2 regions of the Actinomadura verrucosospora genome follow, and region 2 is predicted to be linked to the other one. Evidence: predicted binding sites of a transcription regulator. Region 2 holds the regulator's gene; the other holds the start of a gene.

Region 1 (3,409 bases), on a different contig from region 2:
GCCGAGTCCGGCGCCACGTGCAGCCCGGACGCGATGAGCGGGCTCACCGCCTGCGGGAAGTAGATGTTCCCCACGGCGACGCCGCAGGTCAGAGAGAGAAGGAAGAGCGTGCGGCGGTCGATCGAGGCGTCCGCCGCGGGCAGGGGAGAAGACAAGGATGCTCCACGTCGAGTCGACACCGGCGCGGAATCCGCGCAGGCCGGGAGAGCGGGGGATCGACCCCCCGCCGGAATCGCCTCGGCGTCGTGGAGCGGTGCCGGCCTAAGCCGCCGCGCGCCTCGTCGCCGAGACGCCGGTAGTGGCCTTGCCGGAAGCGGTGTACACGCGCGACCTCCCGTAGCGCATCCAAGATCTTCGCGCCGACCCTGGCATGCGCCCGACCCCGCCCGCAACGGGTTTTCCGTGAGCCTCAGCGCGCGTGGGGCTCGTCCATGTTCCAGGCGGCGGGCAGGTCGCCCCCGCATACGGCGCAGACGTAGTGGTCGTCCTTCACGATGTTGCGCTGGCGGCACCGCCGGCACCGTCGGAACACGATCGGGTGGGTGAACTCGGGGGGACGTTCGAGGCCGGCCCGGTCGAGGGCCGCCGCGACGGCCGTCCAGGAGGACGGGTCGGGGCAGTAGCCGGTCGACTGGTTGCTGATCTCGCTGACCGTCCAGGCGCCCCCGCTCGCGGCGAACGTGATCTCACCCGCGCCCAGCACGGGTTCGCGGCCCGCGCAGGCGACGTGTTCGCTGCGCTGCGGGGCCAGGCGCAGCGTCCCGCCCAGGTCGACCACGTAGGTGAACGGTTCCCCCGCGTCCTGCGCGGTCTGCCCCGCCAGCCAGACGGCGAGGTCGCCCGGCGACCCGATCGCCTGGCCGCGCCGCCCGGGCCGTGCCTGCTCGAGGATGTCGGCAGGGCCGACATAACGGTATTCGCGCACCCTCACCGGGCCCAGGGCAGCGCCGAAGGCGGACACGGCCGGCGCGACCGTGCGCCATGCGCATCGGCGCGGGCTGGTGAAGGGGTCACCGGCAACCACACGGCGGCCGGCGGCAGCCCGCGGACCCGCCTTCGCCATCCGCCGCGCTCAGCGCCCGCAGTTCGCTCCATGCGCCGAGCCTGCCACGTCCGGGCACGGTCGCGTCAGACCGCCCCGGTCCAGAACGGACGGCCGTCCCGGACCGGGGCGACGAGGGGTCAGGACCACTGCAGGGACGAGGACCGGTCGTTCATCAGATCGCCGATGTAGGACCGGGTCGGCTCGAACACGGTGCGGATGCCGCCGAAGTCCGGGTTCTCGAAGTGGGACACGAAGCAGTTGCCGAAGGTCATGAACGACGAGATCGTGTCGTCGAAGCCGACCGCCGCCAGGTTCGAGTAGACGAAGTCCACGTCACCAGTGGTGGCCGTGCACGGGTGGGTTCCCGTGAACACCCTGCTGGAGCCGCCGAAGTCGGCGTGTTGGTACTCGATGGAGACCACGATGGCGTCCTGGACGGCGACCCGCGCGTGCTTCTTGCCGTCGGCCGTCGAGTCGAGGTGGTGGTTGAACGTCTGGTCGGACACCGCGGCGGCCGGGTCGAGGGGAGCGTCGGCGACCCGGCCGCCGGTGGCGTCCGCGATGGCCTGGCGGAAGGTGCGGTGGCAGCTCGTCCGCCCCCGCTCGCCCAGGTGGACCACGCAGTGCCGTCCGGGCGCCTGAGCCCGCGCGCCGGTCGCCGCCGCGGCCGCCGGCCGCGCTCCGAGGGCTAACGCCGCACTGGAGTGGGCGCCGAGCACCAGCCCGGCTGCCGCCGCGATCGCGGTGATTCTGGTCGTCATGTTCATCGGATGTTCCCGCCGTTCCGCCGTTCTGGCCCTCGGGGGACGCGACCCGCGGCCGGGAGACCGTCGGTCGCTGTCTGTTGCTCGAACTTTACTGAGAGTGTTCGCGCGATGGCCTGTGGCTGGAAGGTGCCGCTTCCGTATCGCGTGATGGCGTCGGTGCTGCCGCTGCGGCTTCTCGCACCCCAGAGGCGCCGGCCGAGTCCCAGGGCGGCGGCTCGGGATGTGATCGCTGAGAGCGAACGTTGCTGCGGAAACAAAATGCTGCTCCGTTTTCTTGAGTGTGAGTGACTCAATCTTGCGGTTGGGTGTCCTACTGAGTTGGAGCTGAGCATGAGCGAGACCCTGACGCTGCCGGTGCTGCCCCTGGAGGACGGGGTCGTTCTGCCCGGCATGGTGGTGCCCCTGGACCTGTCGGAGAGCGGCGAGGTCCGGGCCGCCGTCGAGGCCGCGCGGGCGGTGGCGCAGACCAAGGGGCCGGGCATCCGGTCGGCGGCCAAGCCGCGCGTGCTGCTGGTGCCCCGGCTGAACGGGCAGTACGCCGGCATCGGCACGCTCGGCGTGATCGAGCAGGAGGGGCGGCTGCCCGGCGGTGAGCCGGGCGCGGTCGTCCGCGGCGTGCAGCGGGTGCGGATCGGCACCGGGACGACCGGGCCGGGCGCGGCGCTGTGGGTCGAGGGGACGGCGGTGGAGGCGCCGCCGGCGACCGGGCGGGCGCAGGAGCTGGCGAAGGAGTACAAGGGGCTGGTCAGCGCGATCCTGCAGAAGCGGGGCGCCTGGCAGGTCGTGGACGTCGTGCAGCAGATCGACGACCCCTCCACGCTGGCCGACAACGCCGGGTACGCGCCGTACCTCACCGACGAGCAGAAGATCGAGGTCCTGGAGACCGTCGACCTCGTGGAGCGGCTCACCCTGGTGATCGGGTGGGCGCGCGACCACCTCGCCGAGCTGGACGTGGCGGAGACCATCCGCAAGGACGTCCAGGAGGGCATGGAGAAGACGCAGCGGGAGTTCCTGCTGCGCCAGCAGCAGGAGGCCATCCGCAAGGAGCTGGCCGAGCTGAACGGCGACCCGGCCGACGAGGAGGACGACTACCGGGCCCGGATCGAGGCCGCGAACCTTCCCGAGAAGGTGCGCGAGGCGGCGCTGAAGGAGGTCGACAAGCTGGAGCGGTCGTCCGACGCCTCGCCCGAGGGCGGCTGGATCCGCACCTGGCTGGACACCGTCCTCGACATCCCGTGGAACGAGCGGACCGAGGACGCCTACGACATCGCGGGCGCCCGGGAGATCCTGGACGCCGACCACGCCGGTCTCGACGACGTCAAGGAGCGCATCGTCGAGTACCTGGCCGTGCGCAAGCGGCGCGAGGAGCGCGGCCTGGGCGTCGTGGGCGGACGCAGGAGCGGCGCGGTGCTGGCGCTGACCGGCCCTCCCGGAGTCGGCAAGACGTCGCTGGGCGAGTCGGTCGCGCGGGCCATGGGACGCGAGTTCGTCCGGGTCGCCCTGGGCGGCGTCCGGGACGAGGCCGAGATCCGGGGGCACCGCCGCACGTACGTGGGCGCCCTTCCGGGGCGCATCGTCCGGGCCATCCGCGAGGCGG
Region 2 (3,409 bases):
ACTACTACAAGGTCCTCGGTGTCGCGAAGTCGGCCTCGCAGGAGGAGATCAAGAAGTCCTACCGGAAGCTGGCGCGCAAGTACCACCCGGACGCCAACAAGGGCGACGCCGAGGCCGAGGACCGCTTCAAGGAGGTCTCGGAGGCCTACGACGTCCTGTCGGACGAGAAGCGCCGCAAGGAGTACGACGCGGTGCGCTCGATGCCGGGCGGCTTCCGCGGCCAGCAGGGCGGCGGATTCGGGTTCGACCTCGGCGACCTGTTCGGCCAGACCGGCGGGACGCAGCCGGGCGGCGCCGGAGAGCGCATCGGCGACCTGTTCGGCGGCCTGTTCGGCGGCCGCGGCGGCGGTGGCACCCGCACGGCGGGGACGCGGCGCGCGCGGCGCGGCGCGGACGTCGAGACCGAGGTGACCCTGTCGTTCGGCCGCGCGATGAACGGCGTCACCGTTCCGATCAAGCTGACCAGCGAGGCGGCCTGCGACGGCTGCCGCGGGACGGGCGCCAAGGCCGGCACCGTGCCGCGGGTGTGCCCGAGCTGCGAGGGCACCGGGCACGAGACCCGCAACCTCGGCAACTTCGGCTTCCAGGAGCCGTGCAAGGAGTGCCGCGGACGGGGCCTCGTCGTGGACGACCCGTGCCCGATCTGCCACGGCAGCGGCCGCGCGACCGGCACGCGGACCATCCAGGCCCGCATCCCGGCGGGCGTCGCGGACGGGCAGAAGATCCGGCTGAAGGGCAAGGGCGCGCCCGGCGAGAACGGCGGCCCGGCCGGCGACCTGTACGTGAACATCAAGGTGCTGCCGCACCAGGTGTTCGGGCGCAGCGGCGACAACCTGACGCTGACCGTCCCGGTGACGTTCCCCGAGGCGGCGCTCGGCGGCGAGATCCGGGTGCCGACCTTCCAGGGGCAGCCCGTCACGCTGAAGCTGCCCGAGGGCACCCCGAACGGCCGCAAGTTCCGCGTGAAGGGCCGGGGTGCGCCGCGGCGCGACGGCACGAAGGGCGACCTGCTGGTCACGGTCGACGTGCACGTCCCGCAGAAGCTCGACGAGCAGGCGCGCGAGGCGCTCGACCGGCTCCGGACGGCGGGCGCCGGCGAGGACCTGCGCGCGGACCTCCTCCAGCAGGCCAGACAGGAGTGATCTTCATGGATCCCTTCGGCGACGACACTCCGGTCTACGTGATCTCCGTGGCGGCGCAGCTGTCCGGACTGCACCCGCAGACGCTGCGCACCTACGACCGGATGGGCCTGGTGTCCCCCGGCCGGACGGCGGGCCGGGGACGCCGCTACTCGATGCGGGACATCGTGATGCTCCGGGAGATCCAGCGGCTCTCCCAGGAGGAGGGCGTCAACCTGTCCGGCATCAAGCACATCCTGGAGCTGCAGCGCGACAACGTGCGGCTCCGCGAGGAGCTCGGCAAGGCGCACGCGGCGCTGGAGGACCTCGCGAACGAACTCGAATCGACCCGGGCGGTCGCGGCGCGGCTCGCGCAGCAGCGGCGGCACGGGGAGCCGGGCGGCACTCCCGGCGCCGACCTCGTGCCCATCAGGCGCACGAGCGTCGTGGTGTGGCACGAGCGCGACTCGGACTGAACAAAGGCAGTGTCGGGGGTCTGGGGGTTGCCCCGGAAGGAAGAGCACGGGGTGGGGCGATGGACTACAAGCTGACGCAGAAGAGCCAGGAGGCGCTGTCGATCGCGGTCCGCAGGGCGGCGGCCGAGGGGCACCCCGAGGTGGACCCGCAGCACCTGCTGGTGGCCCTGATCGGGCTGCCGGACGGGACGGCGGTGCCGCTGCTGGAGGCGGTCGGCGCCGACTGGCAGGTGATCCGGCGGCGGGCGGAGGAGCAGCTCGCGGCGATGCCGAAGGCGCAGGGGTCGACGGTGGCGACGCCGCGGCTGTCCGGCCAGCTCCAGCGGTCGGTCAACACGGCGGCCAACCGGGCGCAGCAGCTGGAGGACGAGTACGTCTCGACCGAGCACCTGCTGGTCGGGCTGGCGGCGGACGGCGGTCCGGCGGCGGGCCTGCTGAAGGAGTTCGGCGCGACGCCCGAGGCGCTGCTGGAGGCGTTCGAGAAGGTGCGCGGCCACGCCCGCGTCACCAGCGAGAACCCCGAGGGCACCTACCAGTCGCTGGAGAAGTACGGCGTCGACCTGACGGCGGCGGCCCGCGACGGCCGGCTCGACCCGGTCATCGGCCGCGACCCGGAGATCCGCCGGGTGATCCAGGTGCTGTCGCGCCGGACGAAGAACAACCCGGTGCTGATCGGCGAGCCCGGCGTCGGCAAGACGGCCGTGGTGGAGGGCCTGGCCCAGCGGATCATCGCGGGCGACGTCCCCGAGTCGCTGCGCGGCAAGCGGCTGGTCTCGCTGGACCTCGGCGCGATGGTCGCGGGCGCGAAGTACCGCGGCGAGTTCGAGGAGCGGCTGAAGGCCGTCCTCAACGAGATCAGGAAGAGCGAGGGGCAGGTCGTCACGTTCATCGACGAGCTGCACACCGTCGTCGGGGCGGGCGCGGCCGAGGGCGCGATGGACGCCGGCAACATGCTGAAGCCGATGCTGGCCCGCGGCGAGCTGCGGATGATCGGCGCGACGACGCTGGACGAGTACCGGGAGCGGATCGAGAAGGACGCCGCCCTGGAGCGCCGGTTCCAGCAGGTGTTCGTCGGGGAGCCGACCGTCGAGGACACGATCGCGATCCTGCGCGGGCTGAAGGGCCGGTACGAGGCGCACCACAAGGTGCAGATCAACGACTCGGCGATGGTGGCGGCGGCGACGCTGTCCGACCGCTACATCACCTCCCGGTTCCTGCCGGACAAGGCGATCGACCTGGTGGACGAGGCCGCGTCCCGGCTGCGCATGGAGATCGACTCCCGGCCGGTCGAGGTCGACGAGCTGCAGCGCGCCGTCGACCGGCTGAAGATGGAGCAGATGAACCTGGAGAAGGAGACCGACGAGGCGTCCCGGCAGCGCCTCGAACGGCTCCGCGCCGACCTCGCCGACCGGCAGGAGCAGCTGAGCGGCCTGAACGCCCGCTGGGAGCGGGAGAAGGCGGAGCTGAACCGGGTCGGCGAGATCAAGGAGCGGATCGACCAGCTGCGCGGCGAGGCCGCGCGGGCCGAGCGCGACGGCGACCTGGAGACGTCCTCGCGGCTCGTCTACGGCGAGATCCCGGCGCTGGAGAAGCAGCTGGAGGAGGCGTCGGAGGCGACCGAGACCCGCGACACGATGGTCAAGGAGGAGGTCGGCCCGGACGACGTCGCCGACGTGGTCGCGTCCTGGACGGGCATCCCGGCGGGGCGGCTGCTCGAAGGCGAGACCGCGAAGCTGCTGCGCATGGAGGACGAGCTCGGCAGGCGGCTGATCGGCCAGGAGACCGCGGTCCGCACGGTGTCGGACGCGGTGCGCC

Evidence for each region. The regulator HspR, encoded in region 2, represses chaperone genes until heat shock. The targets are predictions, from matches to a motif close to ANTTGAGTCNNNNNGACTCAANT.
Region 1: the regulator HspR is predicted to act here: its motif matches at 2,085-2,107, upstream of lon (endopeptidase La).

What each region holds. Positions count from the first base shown of each region.
Region 1 is NZ_BAABEV010000050.1:7,305-10,713, reverse strand. Features, by position in the region: gene ABD944_RS35760 (MFS transporter) at 1-155, opposite strand, end outside; gene ABD944_RS35755 (hypothetical protein) at 410-931, opposite strand; gene ABD944_RS35750 (hypothetical protein) at 1,183-1,806, opposite strand; gene lon (endopeptidase La) at 2,143-3,409, shown strand, end outside.
Region 2 is NZ_BAABEV010000001.1:206,521-209,929, forward strand. Features, by position in the region: gene dnaJ (molecular chaperone DnaJ) at 1-1,142, shown strand, start outside; gene ABD944_RS01075 (heat shock protein transcriptional repressor HspR) at 1,148-1,594, shown strand; gene clpB (ATP-dependent chaperone ClpB) at 1,654-3,409, shown strand, end outside.